2 regions of the Carnobacterium iners genome follow, and region 1 is predicted to be linked to the other one. Evidence: predicted binding sites of a transcription regulator. Region 1 holds the regulator's gene; the other holds the start of a gene.
What was found. Region 1 encodes NrdR, which represses ribonucleotide reductase genes. Its sites were predicted from a motif close to ACACNATATATNGTGT; they were not measured.

Region 1 (7,864 bases):
ATTTGAGAGAATTATTAGATGGCTTTGGAATTAAACATTATGAATTAAGCAACTATGAAGCAGATGATATTATTGGCACACTTTCTGATACCGTTGATCCTGCTATTTTTGACGTAGTCATTATCTCAGGAGATCGAGATTTAACGCAACTAGCTAAAGAAAATGTGAGAGTTGATATCACAGTAAAAGGAGTCAGTGAACTCAAAGAATATACCATTGAATCAATCGCTGATGAAATGGGGATTAAACCAAAACAAATTATTGATCTTAAAGGGCTCGCAGGAGACACTTCAGACAACATACCTGGTGTAACTAAAATCGGAGAAAAAACAGCTTTGAAGCTTTTAAAGGAGTACCACTCTGTAGAAGGTGTGTATGAACATATTGACGAGTTGAAAAAAAGTAAAATGAAAGAAAATTTAATCAATGAAAAAGAAGTAGCTTTTCTTAGCAAACGTTTAGCGACCATTATGTTAGATACTCCGATAACGATTGGTGTAAATGACTTAGCTTACAATGGACCAGATATAGAAAAACTTGTTCAATTTTATAAGGAAATGGACTTTAAAACACATTTAAGTAAATTAGATACAACAGAATATGATGCAGCTAACGAAGAAAAAAGAGAAGAAGTAGCGTATAAATTTGTGACGGAGATTATACCTGAGATGTTCACTGATAAAACGGGTCTTTATCTTGAAATGTTAACAGATAATTACCATACTTCAGAAATTATAAGTGTTGGTTGGGGTCATGAGAATCATATTTATGTCAGTGATCCAGAAATTGTTTTAAATTCACCTTATTTTAAAGAATGGGCCCAGGATGCTGCTCTATCGAAACAAGTTTTTGATGTAAAACGGACGTATGTTGCTTTGAATCGCTATGGAATTGAATTGAAAAATAGTCAATTTGATATTTTACTTGCCTCTTATATCTTAAATACTAAAGATAACAGCAAGGATTTATCAGAAGTTGCTATAGAACATGATTACTACAATGTTTCGCCGGATGAGTCTATTTATGGAAAAGGAGCAAAAATCCATATTCCAGAAGACGTATCTATCATGCATGAACACATTGCGCATAAAATAAAAGCAATTGTTTTATTGAGTGAGCAGCTTGAACGACATTTAGCACAAAATAATCAAACAGAGCTTTTTTACGATATGGAATTGCCTTTAGCAATGGTTTTAGCAAAAATGGAAATAAGTGGAATAAAAGTTGATGCACAACGTTTAAGAGAAATGAAAGTAGAATTTGCCGAAAGATTAATAGGAATTGAAAATCGCGTTTATGAATTAGCTGGGGAAACATTTAATTTAAATTCTCCTAAACAATTGGGTGTCATACTATTTGAAAAAATGGGCTATCCAGTAATCAAAAAAACAAAAACTGGATATTCGACTGCGGTAGACGTATTAGAACAATTAAGAGATCAAGCGCCTATTGTTGAAGATATTTTAGAATATAGGCAAATAGCGAAATTACAATCCACCTATATAGAAGGATTGCTAAAAGTTATCCACGGTAATAGTGGGAAAATTCATACTCGCTATATGCAAACTATTGCTCAAACAGGAAGACTGAGTTCGATAGATCCTAATTTACAAAATATCCCTATTAGACTAGAAGAAGGACGTAAGGTAAGACAAGCTTTTGTTCCGAGTCATGAAGGTTGGAAGATATTTGCTTCCGATTATTCACAAATAGAGCTGCGTGTATTAGCACATATTTCAGATGATGATCATTTAAAAGAAGCTTTTATTGAAGGGCAAGACATTCATGCCAGTACAGCAATGAGAGTATTTGGCATTGAAAAGCAAGAAGATGTAACACCGGCAATGCGTAGCCAAGCTAAAGCCGTTAACTTTGGGATAGTATATGGCATTAGTGATTATGGACTATCGAAAAACTTAGATATTAGTCGTAAAGAAGCTCAACTATTTATTGATACGTACTTCGATAAGTATCCGGGTGTAAAAATTTATATGGAAGATATCGTCCGCGAAGCGAAAGAAAAAGGATATGTTGAAACATTATTCCATCGAAGACGCTATTTGCCTGATATAAATTCACGTAATTTTAATTTGCGTTCGTTTGCAGAAAGAACGGCCATGAACACTCCGATTCAAGGAAGTGCGGCTGATATCATTAAAGTAGCGATGATTGAAATGGATAAACGTTTGGAAACAGAAGGATTAAAAGCTACTATGTTGTTACAGGTTCATGATGAACTAATTTTTGAAGCACCAGAATCTGAAATTCCTCTTCTTGAAAAATTAGTTGCTGAAGTAATGGAAAATGCCGTTGCTCTAAATGTCCCATTGAAAGTAGACAGTAGTAGCGGAGATAGTTGGTATGATTCAAAATAAGAAATAAATCATCAGAAAGAAGAGGTCGAAGACAGTGCCAGAGTTACCAGAGGTTGAAACAGTTAGGCAAGGCTTATTGAAACTTGTCAAAGGAAGCACCATCATTGGAGTAGATGTTTACTGGGATCGAATTATTTCAGGAGAAATTCATAGTGAAGATTTTGCTTCTCAGTTAATAGGCAATCGTATTATTGATATTAATAGAAGAGGAAAATATTTATTATTTAATTTTAGTCATTGGAGTATGATTAGCCATTTGAGAATGGAAGGCAAATATGAAGTTTCTGAAACAAACGAACCATTAAAAAAACATACACATATCGTGTTTCATTTATCAGATGGTCGAGATTTACGCTATTTAGATGTGCGAAAATTTGGAAGAATGACGTTAGTTCCAAAAGGAGAAGAATTCACAGTAGCTGGATTGAAGACGATTGGACCTGAGCCAATTTCAGAAACATTTGATTTGACTTTTTTCAAAAAGATATTGAAACAAAAAAGCAGAGCCATCAAACCTCTTTTATTAGAACAAAAAGTTGTCGCTGGATTAGGAAATATCTATGTAGATGAAGCTTTATTTGAAGCTGAAATTCATCCGCTTAGACCAGCTCATTCACTGAGACCTAAAGAAGTAGAGCAACTTCATCAGTCTATCATAGATGTTCTTAGAAAAGCAGTATTAGCTGGTGGGACAACAATTAGAAGCTATAAACATGCCTTGGGGAAAGTAGGCAACTTTCAAGTTGAATTGCACGTCTACGGAAAAACAAATGAGCCGTGCACCAATTGTGGTACTCCTATAAAAAAAATAAAAGTAGCACAAAGAGGTACTCATATATGTACAAATTGTCAAAAATTAACGACGAAAAATAGTTTGCCTCGATCTTAGAGAAAGGGTGTTTTTTATGGCAGTTATCCTAGGTTTAACAGGAGGAATAGCAACAGGTAAATCTACAGCAAGTAATTACTTTAAAAAATTAAAGATTCCAGTTGTTGATGCAGATATTGGTTCAAGAATTATTGTTGAGCCAGGTACAGATGGATTGAGAAAAATTGTAGCACATTTTGGTGAGAGCATTCTTAATTCAGACGGGACGCTTAATAGGAAAGCTTTAGGGATTATTGTGTTTTATGATGAAAAACAATTAGCCACCCTCAATGGTATTTTAGAAGAATATATACGCAAATGGATTTCAAACCAAATCATCGATTATCTTAAAATAAGTCCTCCACTAATTGTTCTAGATATCCCCTTGCTATATGAAAGGGATTACTTATCAGAAGTTGATAGTGTTATGGTAGTTGTAACGACAAAAGAGGTACAATTAGAGCGACTAATGAAGCGTGATAAAGTAACTAAAGAGGCAGCCGAGATAAGAATTAAAACACAGTTACCTCTTAAAAATAAAATAAAAAGAGCAGATAAAATTATTGATAATAATTATTCCGTTGAAAACACACAAAAACAAATAGAAGATTGGTTAAAAGAGAAAAACTTAATTGAATAAGAGTAATAAAAGAGAGAATGGACAAGTTAGACCTGTTCATTCTTTTTATTAAAGTGTTGTGAAAATAGGGATGGCTTCTTTTATTTAACCTCTTTACGAGCTGTGTTATAATAAAGCTATATTACAATCAAATAATAATCTTTCAAAGAAAATCATAAAAAAGGATGATGAATAGTGCAATGTCCACGCTGTCAAAATAATGGTTCTAGAGTTGTCGATAGTCGCCCTGCTGATGATGGGCGGGCTATTCGTAGGAGAAGAGAATGTGAAGCTTGTAGCTTTCGATTTACAACTTTTGAAAGAGTAGAACAAGCACCATTACTTGTCATCAAAAAGAATGGAACAAGAGAAGAATTTAACCGTGGGAAAATACTACGAGGTATTATTCGTTCGTGTGAAAAGCGACCAGTCGCAATAGAGCAAGTAGAAAAAATCGTGGATGAAGTAGAAAATAAAATTAGAAGTCTTGGAGAAAATGAAATTTCTTCAGCAATTATTGGTGAATATATCATGGAAAAATTAGTTGAAATTGATGAGGTAGCGTATATTCGCTTTGCAAGCGTTTATCGCCAATATAAAGACATGAGTGTCTTTTTAACTGAACTACATGAACTTGAAAAAAAGAAGTCTGAAAAAAAATCTAGCGAACATTGAAAGAACTCGAAAGGGGTGAAGGCATTTGAACTATCCGTGGAAAAATATGAGTCCTAAAGATGGATTTATGGTCCGACAAAATGCCCAACTTTCGGATGTAGACCAAAAAGTTCTTACATTTTTATATCAACCTTTAATTGGTTCTAATGCGTACAGTCTTTATATGACATTATGGACAGAAGTTGGTGAAGAAACGTATTGGAGTAATGGTATTCTACATTCGGAATTACTGACATTATTAAATATTGGTATTCCTGAATTATATCAAGCAAGAATTAAGTTAGAAGCAATTGGATTATTAAAAAGTTATCTTAAAGGCTCACAATCAGGAAAAGTATACATCTACGAGTTGCTCGCGCCTCAATCTAGCGCAACCTTTTTTAGAGACGACCTATTAAGTTTACTCCTTTTTGAAACCGTTGGAGAACGTAAATTTAAAGATTTAAGAAGTCGATTTGCAATTGCTTCATTTGATAAAGAGAAATACGAAGAAATTACAAAATCGTTTTTAGATGTCTATCATTTCGATGCGAATTTATTGAAACAAGAAAAAAAATTATTTGAAGAATCTATCGAATTAGTAGGAGAAACGCCGGCTAAAGGACCAGAAATCGGTACGCAAACATTTGATTTCAAGTTTTTTTATACTGGTCTCAACAAACATTATGTTAACCGTTCAGCCATTACTAAAGAATTAGAATCTACTATGCTTGTTTTGCATACAATGTATGGAATCAACGAATTAGATATGCAACAATATGTTTTAGAAGCTAGTAATATTGATACAGGAAATATTGATGAACGTAAATTAAAAAACATTGTGTATCGCCAATACCATAATGTGAAGAAAGAAAAAGTTAAGCTAGAAGATGTTGTTGAAAAAGATATTCAAGCCAACCAAAATGAACGTAAAAAACGTAAGAGTTATTTAAAACAGCAAGGCTTAACGGATGATGACATTTATTTGATAGAGGCTAGTGAAGGAATTAGTCCATATGAATTTATGACATCTATCAAAGAACAAAAAGGTGGTTATGTAACAAATAACGAAGAATGGACTTTACGAGAAATACTTAGTAAAGCTAACTTGCCAGCATCTGTTATTAATATCTTAATCCATTATGTATTAGTCATTAGAAATAATCCGATTTTTGAAAAAAGTTTAGCTTATAAAATTTCAAATGATTGGGCTCAAAATGATGTCGTTTCTCCTGAAATGGCGCTTGAAAAAGTAAAGATAATGTATCAAGAAAATGCAGAAAAACAACAACAAGCTCAAAGAAAACAGTATACAAATTTTCCTTCCTCTAATTATGGAAAGACTAATAAGATAAGAACAGAAACCCTTCCTGAATGGGCTAAAGAAGGTAATGTAGAAAAAGTTGAAAAACCAATGAGTGAAGAAAAAAAGCAGGCTTTTAGTGATAGATTGAAAAAAATTCAAAGCTTTGGAAAAGAAGGTGAAGAATAAATGGAAGATATGGGTAAAAATCTGACGAAAATGTTGAAGGATCGAAATCTTTCTGAACAATACGAAAAGCTCATTCAAGAAGTATTAAACGATAGAGATGTTCAAGACTTTATTAAAAAAAATGAAGAAATACTCACCCAAGAATCAATAATGAAGAGTTATGCAAACTTGTATGAATTTGTAAATGAGAAGAAAAAATACCGAGAAAAAGCCGGAATGATGGCTCCGGGCTATAAGCCCCAATTAATTATGAACTATCACTTTATAGCCGTTTCTTACGTGCCTACAGCTGAGCTGATTGCTAAACAAAAAGAACAAGCCATTAAAGCTCGTATTCACTCAATGGATATGCCTAAAGATGTTAGAACAGCAACATTTGATCAATTTCACAATACCGACATGCGTGAAGATGCGATTAATGCTGCTTTTGATTTTATTGGAGAATATTTAAAGAATCCTAAAGGCTTTCATCAGGGACTTTACCTTTATGGAGCATTTGGTGTTGGGAAATCTTTTTTATTAGGTGCAATTGCCCATGAATTAGCAGAAAAAGGGTACCCGACAACCTTGATGCATTTTCCTTCTTTTGCAGTCGAAATGAAGCAAGCTATTAGTCAGAATACAACAGGTGAGAAATTAGAAGCTGTAAAAAAATCTCCTATTCTGATGCTAGACGATATTGGTGCAGATTCAATGTCTAGCTGGATAAGAGATGATGTTTTAGGCGTTATTTTGCAATACCGGATGCAAGAACAATTGCCAACTTTCTTTTCTTCTAATCTTGATATGAAGCACTTAGGAGAAGAACACTTGAGAGTGACACAAAGAGGTGAAGACGAGCCACTAAAGGCACAACGCATTATGGAACGCATAAAGTATTTGTCTAAAGAATTAGAAATGACAGGTAGAAATCGTAGACTATCTTAAAAAAATTTTTTCTTTATTAGTTGGGAAAAACTTGTTATTAACTTGATTTAATTTGTAAAATCTGGTTTAATTATAAAAATAGATTAAATCTTTGAAAAAGATAAGAGAATAAGAAAACGTTCCATTAGAGAAGGAAAACATGGCTGGAATTTTCCTGAATAGTTCTTATTTTTACCCCTTTTGAGTGCCACTGTGAACTAGTTTTAATTAGCAGAGGTCATTTAGCTAATGTTATCAGCTAAGAGTGAATTCTAGAGTATGAACGATTGTTTATATTTCTATAGGATTCTGAACTTGGGTGGAACCACGACTTTATCGTCCCTTTTATGTTAAGCAATTAGCATAAAAGGGACTTTTTTTACTTTTTTTAATATAAATGAATTGGAGGAACAAGATTATGTCAGAAATTAAAATTAGTTTACCCGATGGTGCAGAAAAAAATATGCCAATCGGTGTTTCTACAAGAGATGTGGCTGAAAGCATCAGTGAAGGTTTAGCAAAGAAAGGTTTAGCAGGAAAATTTAATGGGGAACTTGTAGATTACAGTCAACCATTAGAAGAAAATGGAACATTAGAAATTATTACTCCTGATCATGAAGATGCACTACAAATTATCCGCCACTCAAGTGCTCATTTAATGGCAAACGCATTAAGAAGATTGTATCCGGATATTAAATTTGGTGTAGGCCCTGCAATTGACTCAGGATTTTATTATGACACAGATACAAAAACACCGATTACCGAAGAAGATTTACCCCGTATCGAAGCAGAGATGATGACAATTGTCAAAGAAAATAATCCAATCGTACGTAAAGAATTAACTCGTGCCGAAGCACTTAATCTGTTTAAAGACGATCCCTATAAAGTAGAGTTAATAACAGCTCTAGCCGAAGATGAAATCATTGCTGTTTACACTCAAGGGGACTTTG
Region 2 (7,864 bases), 310 kb from region 1:
TGTAAAGGCTATTCAAATACTTCGACAAAAGATATTGCAAAAGCTGCCAACGTAGCAGAAGGAACAATCTTTAAACATTTTGGTTCGAAAGAAAACTTATTGTATGCAACGTTAATTCCTCTTTTAAAACACACACTAGCACAAGAGTGGAAAGACCAATTAGCTTTAGTCAAACAAAATATCGAAGCTTATCCTTTCCCGATTTTTTTGAGAGAAGTATTAGAAGAAAAAACAACCTATGCCGGAGATAATATCAAAGTCTTTAAAATTCTTTATATGGAGTTTATCTATCAAGAAGATATGCGTAAAAATCTTATGACGTTAATTCCAAAAGATATAGTTAAAGAAATAAATGAAGTATTAGATTATTATAAAAAGAAAAAGCAAGTTGTAAATTTACCGAATAAGGAACTATTTCGATTTCTTGCAGGAACCCTAATGACTTTTGTCATAACCGTCGAATTAATTCCTGCTACAGAGGAAGAGAAAGCATTAGAGATGGAAAATATGATTACCTTCTTAATAAAAGGACTGACTCCCGAAGCAATAACTTGACAATGAGAATCAATATAATTATAATTTTAGAATGACTAAATGAGTGATTGCTCACTTTGGAATAAACGGAAGGAATGATAAAATAATGGCTTTTTTAGAAGTAAAAAAATTGAACAAATATTACCCAATTGGAGATGACAAACAGTTCCATGCCTTGAAAGATGTTGATTTATCATTCGAAAAAGGTGAGTTAGTATCTATTATTGGAGAATCGGGTAGTGGAAAATCTACTTTGATGAATCTTTTTGGTGGACTTGATTCAAAATTTGATGGGGAAATTTTAGTAGAGGGAAAAAATATTGGGAGCTATACGGAAAAACAAATGGTGCAGTACCATAAAGAGAAAATAGGATTTGTTTTTCAAAGTTTTAATCTCGTATCTCATCTCTCAATTTTAGACAATGTCACATTAGCGATGACATTATCTAATGTAGACAAAGAAACTCGCATGGAGCGAGCAAAAACGATATTAGATCAATTAGGTTTGAAGGAACAGTACAATAAAAAGCCTGAGCAATTATCTGGAGGTCAAAAGCAACGTGTTGCTATTGCTAGAGCATTAGTAAATGATCCTGATATTATTATTGCAGATGAGCCAACAGGAGCGTTAGATTCCGAAACAAGCGAACAAGTTCTTGATATTATCCAACAGATTGCAAAAGGTGGAAAATTAGTAATACTTGTAACACACTCAGAGCGAGTAGCAGAAAGATCTAGCCGAGTTGTAACCATCGCCGATGGTGAAATTATAGACGATAAACAAACAGGACCTTTGAAAGAAGTAGAAACTAGCTTTAGTCTACGTTCACTTGATGAGAAACAGATAAATAAAAATTTATCTATTTTTTCAGCTATTCGAATGGCTCTTTTAAATATGAAAGAAAAATTAGGTAGAAATGTATTGATTGCATTAGGCGGCAGTATTGGAATTATGAGTATCGTTTTGATGTTATCTTTAGGTAGAGGCGTTAATGATTACTTAACCGAAACAATGAATGAGAATGTTAATCCTTTAGTTATTGAGGCGTCTATGACGGATGCAACAGAGTCTGAAAAAGCTAAAAAAGAACAAGAAGAAAAAGAAGCTGAAAAAAGTAAAATTAGCGAACCAGTCCCTGGTCTACCCGGAGAAAATAGTGCTGGCAGTCAAAATTCAGAAGTAGAGTTTGCTGGCCCACCAGGTACAGGAGCGAAGTTACCATTTGAAGAAGAAAATAGTAAAGAGCTTGAAGAAATTAAAAATGTTAAGAATGTTACAGAAGGATTTACTTCTTTTTCTTTCACTAAAAATGCAATAGAATTTGAAGATGAGAGCTATACGTATATGAACTTTGGTACTGTATCACCAGATATTACGTCTTCTAATATTATTTTTGGAGAATTACCTAAAAATAACGAGGTTTTAATTACAGAAGGTCTTGCAACAAGCATAAAAACTAATCCAGCTGATATGATTGGTGAGGAAATTAGTGTGAAAATTGATACTGGTGAGGATACATTAGAGAGTATGTATACGATCAGTGGTATCTTTAGCCCTGGAGACTCAGCTGGTCCAGCAGGCATCTTTGATTCTGTGTTTATGACGATGGAAACTTTTGAAGCTTTGAATAAAGAATCAGATAAAAATATAGAAGCAAATGTTCTTTATCTTACTTCTGAGTCTGAAGAATTTACAAAAGAAATTAAAAATCAAGTGAAAGAATTAGGTTACGCTGGTTCTTCTGCCGATATTCTGACAGATATTTTTAGTCAAATGTTAGATATCTTTACGTATATTCTAACGGGTGTAGCAGGTATTTCCTTGCTGGTATCTGCAATCATGATACTAACTGTTCTTTATATTTCTGTTGTAGAACGGACTCAAGAAATTGGTGTTATCAAAGCTATCGGTGGTCGTAGAAAAGATATTAGAAGAATATTTGTTTCTGAATCATTTTTAATTGGATTATTTAGTGGTATTCTCGGTGTAGGACTGGCAGTAGGATTATCTTTTGTTGGAAATATTTTTGTCGAAAGAATATTTGATGCGACTGTTCTTCATATGACTCCAGCGTTTGCGGTAGCGGGTATTCTTGTCAGTGTTCTCATTAGTGTATTAGCAGGTCTGTTACCAGCAAGTAAAGCAGCTAAATTAGATCCTGTAGAAGCATTAAGAAGAGGATAGGTATTAATTGATAATTACTATTTTTGAATCAAGGATATAAAAGAAGAAAATAGTCTACCAATTTATTGGTCAGGCTATTTTTTGTATAAAAATCATTAAAGTATACATAAATATGTAAAACTAAAAATAACAAATAAAAAAAATACTCACAAAACGTGAGTACTTTTCTTATTTTGTTTGTTCTAATATACGTTTAGCTTAAAAAATCATTATATGTAGAGGAAATACTTATAAATAGGCATTTATAGTAAATAAAAACTAGATTAAAGATTAAAAACTTACGTCTCAGGAGAGGTTCGAACTCCCGACCGTTCGCTTAGAAGGCGAATGCTCTATCCAGCTGAGCTACTGAGACATTTCTTAACAACAGAGTTTATTATATGGGAAAATGAATAAAAAGTCAACGCTATTTTGTATTTAAATTTCATTTTCTTTAAACACTCATGTTAGGTTATTCACATGTGGGTTTTAAATTAATTTAATCAACTTTTTTTATTTTCTTGAATGAAATATAAAAGCTATATTCTTAAAGTATTATTTGTATTTGAATTGAATATAAAATAAAATTAATTTTTTCCATTATTGTGAAAAGAAGAAGATAAAGAGGGTTGAAACCGGATAAATGTTTGGTTTTAACAGACTTGGCTATTTCACAAAGAATTACTATATATAGTGGGTAAACGTTTTGTGAATATAAGTGACATCTATATATGGTATACGTTATGATTGTAAAATAACTAAATATTGTGTAAGATATTAGAAGTAGAAAGAAGTTGTAGCTACTAAAATAATTATAACTTCAAAACCAACACTATAATTTAAAGGGGCAATTAATATGGATCATAACGGAATCATCATTTATTCAAAACCAAACTGCATGCAATGTAACTTCACGAAAAAATATTTAGATGATAAAGGCGTTGACTATATGATAAAAGATATTTTCGAATCTGAGGTTGCACTAGAAGAAGTAAAACAATTAGGGTTTACTTCTGTTCCAGTTATTTCAGTTAAGGGTAAAGAAGCATTTAATGGTTTTCGTCCTGATCTTTTAGATTTATTAGTATGAAAATAGTTTATATGTCCTTAACAGGGCAGACCAAAAAGTTTGTTCATAAGCTTGATATGGATTTGTTGGAGGTTACTCTTACGAATCCTTATATTTTTATTGAAGAACCATTTATAGCAGTTGTTCCTACTTATGAAATTGAAGCGACTGAAATAATGAATGATTTTATTGAAACAGGAAGCAACCTATCCTATTTCAAAGGTGTAGCTGGTGGAGGTAATTTAAATTTTGGGAAACTATTTGCTTTTACAGCAAAAGACTTAGCTGAAAAATATGATGTTCCTTTATTGCATACTTTTGAATTTCAAGGAAATGAAGAAGATGTCCGAAAATTAAAGAAAGCGGTGAAAGAACTTGGATAAACCAGTATTAGCAACCAAGCCAAAAGATATAACGTATTTTAAATTAAACAACGAATTAAATCGTCCAGTTAATGGGTCTATTCCGTTGAGAAAAGATCGTGAAGCAGTACGTGCTTATTTCTTAGAATTTGTTAATCCAAATACAGTTTTCTTTTATACATTAGATGAAAAATTAGATTATTTGATTGAAGAAGATTATATTGAAGAAGAATTTATCAATCAATATGATCGGGCTTTTGTAAAAGAATTATTTGAAGACATTTATAGTCGGAAATTCCGTTTTCGTTCTTTTATGTCTGCTTTTAAATTTTATACTCAATACGCTTTGAAAACAAATGATGGAGAGCGCTTTTTAGAGCGTTATGAAGATCGCGTTGTGTTTAATGCACTTTACCTAGCGGGTGGAGATAAAGAAGTCGCACGTACTATTGCTGACGAAATTATCAATCAACGTTATCAACCAGCAACGCCAACTTTTTTAAATGCTGGACGTAAGAGACGTGGCGAATTTGTTTCTTGTTTTTTAGTTCAAGCAACAGATGATATGAATAGTATTGGACGTGTTATAAATAGTGCGTTGCAATTATCTCGTATCGGTGGGGGTGTCGGTGTAAACCTAACGAACTTGCGTGCTGCAGGAGATCCAATTAAGCAAATTGAAAATGCTTCAAGTGGTGTCATACCTGTAATGAAATTATTAGAAGATAGTTTTAGTTATTCTAACCAATTAGGCCAAAGAAACGGTGCAGGTGCGGTTTATTTAAATGTTTTCCATCCAGATATTGTTTCTTTCCTATCAACAAAAAAAGAGAATGCTGACGAAAAAGTACGAGTCAAAACCTTGTCACTTGGCCTAGTAGTACCGGATAAATTTTATGAACTTGCAGCTCGCGATGAGCAAATGTATTTGTTTAGTCCATACGATGTCGAGCGTATTTACAATCGTCCTTTTGCTTATGTAGATATTACAAAAGAATATGAAAATATGGTAAATAATGAAGAAATCCGTAAATCAAAAATTAGTGCACGTGAATTAGAGAATGAAATCTCCAAATTGCAACAAGAGTCTGGCTATCCTTATATCATCAATATTGATACTGCTAACCGAGAAAATCCGATTCATGGAACAATTACGATGAGTAATCTATGTAGTGAGATACTACAAATCCAAGATCCTTCAATAATTAAGGATGATCAAACTTACGAAAAACTAGGAACAGATATTAGTTGCAATCTAGGATCTACAAACATTGTTAACTTAATGAAGGCAAAAGATTTTGGCCATTCTGTTGATGCAATGGTTCGTGCACTAACAATGGTAACCAATCAATCCAGTATTGCTGCTGTACCCTCTATTAAAAATGGAAATGATAAATACCATACTATTGGTCTCGGTGCTATGGGACTCCACACGTTCTTGGCCTTAAACCAAATAGAATATGGTTCACCTGAGTCAGTAGAATTTACAGATGTATATTTTATGATGTTAAATTACTATACATTACAATCCAGCAATAGAATAGCAAAAGAGCGTCAAGAAACTTTCTATAATTTTGGAAAATCTTCTTACGCAACAGGAGACTATTTTAATGACTACATTCAAAGTGACTATGTATTTGAAAGTGAAAAGATTAAAGGTTTATTTGATACGTTATCTGTTCCTACTAGAGAAGATTGGTTGAATCTTAAGTCAGCTGTTATGACTGACGGGTTGTATCATCAGAATCGTTTAGCTGTGGCCCCAACTGGGTCTATAAGTTACGTGAATGAAACATCAGCAAGTTTGCATCCAATTACTCGTCTAATTGAAGAACGTCAAGAAAAGAAAACAGGGAAAACGTATTATCCAGCACCATTCTTATCTAATGAAACACTGCCTTATTATAAGTCTGCTTATGATATTGATATGCGTCGTGTTATTGATGTCTATGCAGCAGCCCAAAAACACATTGATCAAGGAATGAGCTTAACTTTATTTATGCGTTCGGAAATTCCAGAAGGTATGTATGAATGGAAAGAGGGACGTACGACTAAACAAACTACTCGTGATTTAAATATTTTACGTCATTATGCTTGGCGCAAAGGGATTAAATCCATTTATTATGTACGAACTTTTACAGAAAACTCAGAAGAAATCGGCTCAAATGATTGCGAGAACTGCAGTATTTAAAAGGAGTGAATCAACGATGATAAAAGGATACGATGCGATAAACTGGAACAATATTGAAGATATGATTGATAAATTAACTTGGGAAAAACTTGTCGAGCAGTTTTGGACAGATACAAGAATTCCTTTATCAAATGATTTAGGTGATTGGGCACGTCTGCCACAAATTGAAAAAGAAATGCTAGCTAAAGTGTTAGGTGGTTTAACCCTTTTAGATACTTTGCAATCACAAGATGGACTAGAAGCTTTTAAAGAGTCGATTCGAACTCAACACGAAGAAGCGGTTTACAATAACATCCAATTTATGGAGTCTATGCACGCTAAAAGCTACAGTGCTATTTTTAGTACATTAAACTCTAAATCAGAGATAGAAGATCTTTTCCAATGGATTAATACAGATGAATTATTACAAGAAAAGACGCAGATTATAAATGGTATTTATAAAAATGGGACAGCTCTGCAAAGGAAAGTAGCGAGTGTCATGCTAGAATCTTTTTTATTCTACTCAGGATTCTTTGCGCCTCTTCACTACTTGGGTAACAACAAGATGCATAATGTAGCGGAAATTATAAAACTAATTTTACGTGATGAATCTGTTCATGGGACCTATGTTGGATATAAATTCCAAATTGGGTACAATCAATTAGATAATCAAGAGCAGGAAGAATTAAAAAATTGGACATATGAGCTATTATTCCAGTTGTACCAAAATGAAGTGAAATATGCAGAAGATTTATACGACGAAATTGGATGGACAGAACGCGTAAAGGTGTTTTTGCGTTATAATGCCAACAAAGCCCTACAAAACTTAGGATTTGATTCTTTATTTCCCGACACAGCTGATGATGTTGATCCAGTAATCATGAACGGCATTTCTACTGGTACTTCTAACCATGATTTCTTTTCACAAGTAGGAAATGGCTATTTAGTAGGTATGGTTGAATCGATGGAAAACAGCGACTATGAAAAATGGTCAATTTAGTATCTGAAAAATAAAAGGAAATGAATAAAGCGGTTGGGGAAATTTGTCTCAGTCGCTTTATTTTTTTGAAAGTTGGTAAGGCTATCATCCAAAGGATATAAATTTATATTTTATGCGATTCAAGGTACGATAAAATTAAGAAAGAGTAAAAAGAAGGCGCTTACTTATGTTTTTAATCTATAAGGAATAAAGGTTGAACACTAGAAAAAGAGTGCTTCTACTTATCTACTGGAATTTAAGTCAGTAAAGTTAAGATTGCAATAACCCCGTATAACTTTCAAAAGTAAAGAATCATTCTGACCGATTCAACCAAATAAAAAGGAGTGGAATATCATAAAAAAGTCAATGGTGGCATTAAGTATTGTATTTATTATAAGCGGTTGTAGCTCATCTATAGAGAGCGATCTAGGTTCCTTAAATAATTCTAAAACCTCTCCTATTCCACTAAAAAAATCCATTAAAACTAATTCTTCCATAGTACAATAAAATCTGTTAGATTCTGATAATCAAAAAAAACTTTTTACTATAGATGGATTTGGAGCGATAGTTAACTCTAAAAGTAAAA

Region 2: nrdH (glutaredoxin-like protein NrdH) is a predicted target of NrdR. The motif match lies at 3,380-3,395, and genes of this name have one in related genera.

What each region holds. Positions count from the first base shown of each region.
Region 1 is NZ_FXBJ01000002.1:2,351,883-2,359,746, reverse strand. Features, by position in the region: gene polA (DNA polymerase I) at 1-2,375, shown strand, start outside; gene mutM (DNA-formamidopyrimidine glycosylase) at 2,410-3,264, shown strand; gene coaE (dephospho-CoA kinase) at 3,281-3,883, shown strand; gene nrdR (transcriptional regulator NrdR) at 4,058-4,537, shown strand; gene B9Y54_RS11300 (replication initiation and membrane attachment family protein) at 4,563-6,008, shown strand; gene dnaI (primosomal protein DnaI) at 6,009-6,935, shown strand; gene thrS (threonine--tRNA ligase) at 7,333-7,864, shown strand, end outside.
Region 2 is NZ_FXBJ01000002.1:2,043,255-2,051,118, reverse strand. Features, by position in the region: gene B9Y54_RS09780 (TetR/AcrR family transcriptional regulator) at 1-555, shown strand, start outside; gene B9Y54_RS09775 (ABC transporter ATP-binding protein/permease) at 641-2,719, shown strand; tRNA gene B9Y54_RS09770 (tRNA-Arg) at 3,001-3,074, opposite strand; gene nrdH (glutaredoxin-like protein NrdH) at 3,555-3,788, shown strand; gene nrdI (class Ib ribonucleoside-diphosphate reductase assembly flavoprotein NrdI) at 3,785-4,150, shown strand; gene nrdE (class 1b ribonucleoside-diphosphate reductase subunit alpha) at 4,143-6,320, shown strand; gene nrdF (class 1b ribonucleoside-diphosphate reductase subunit beta) at 6,337-7,299, shown strand.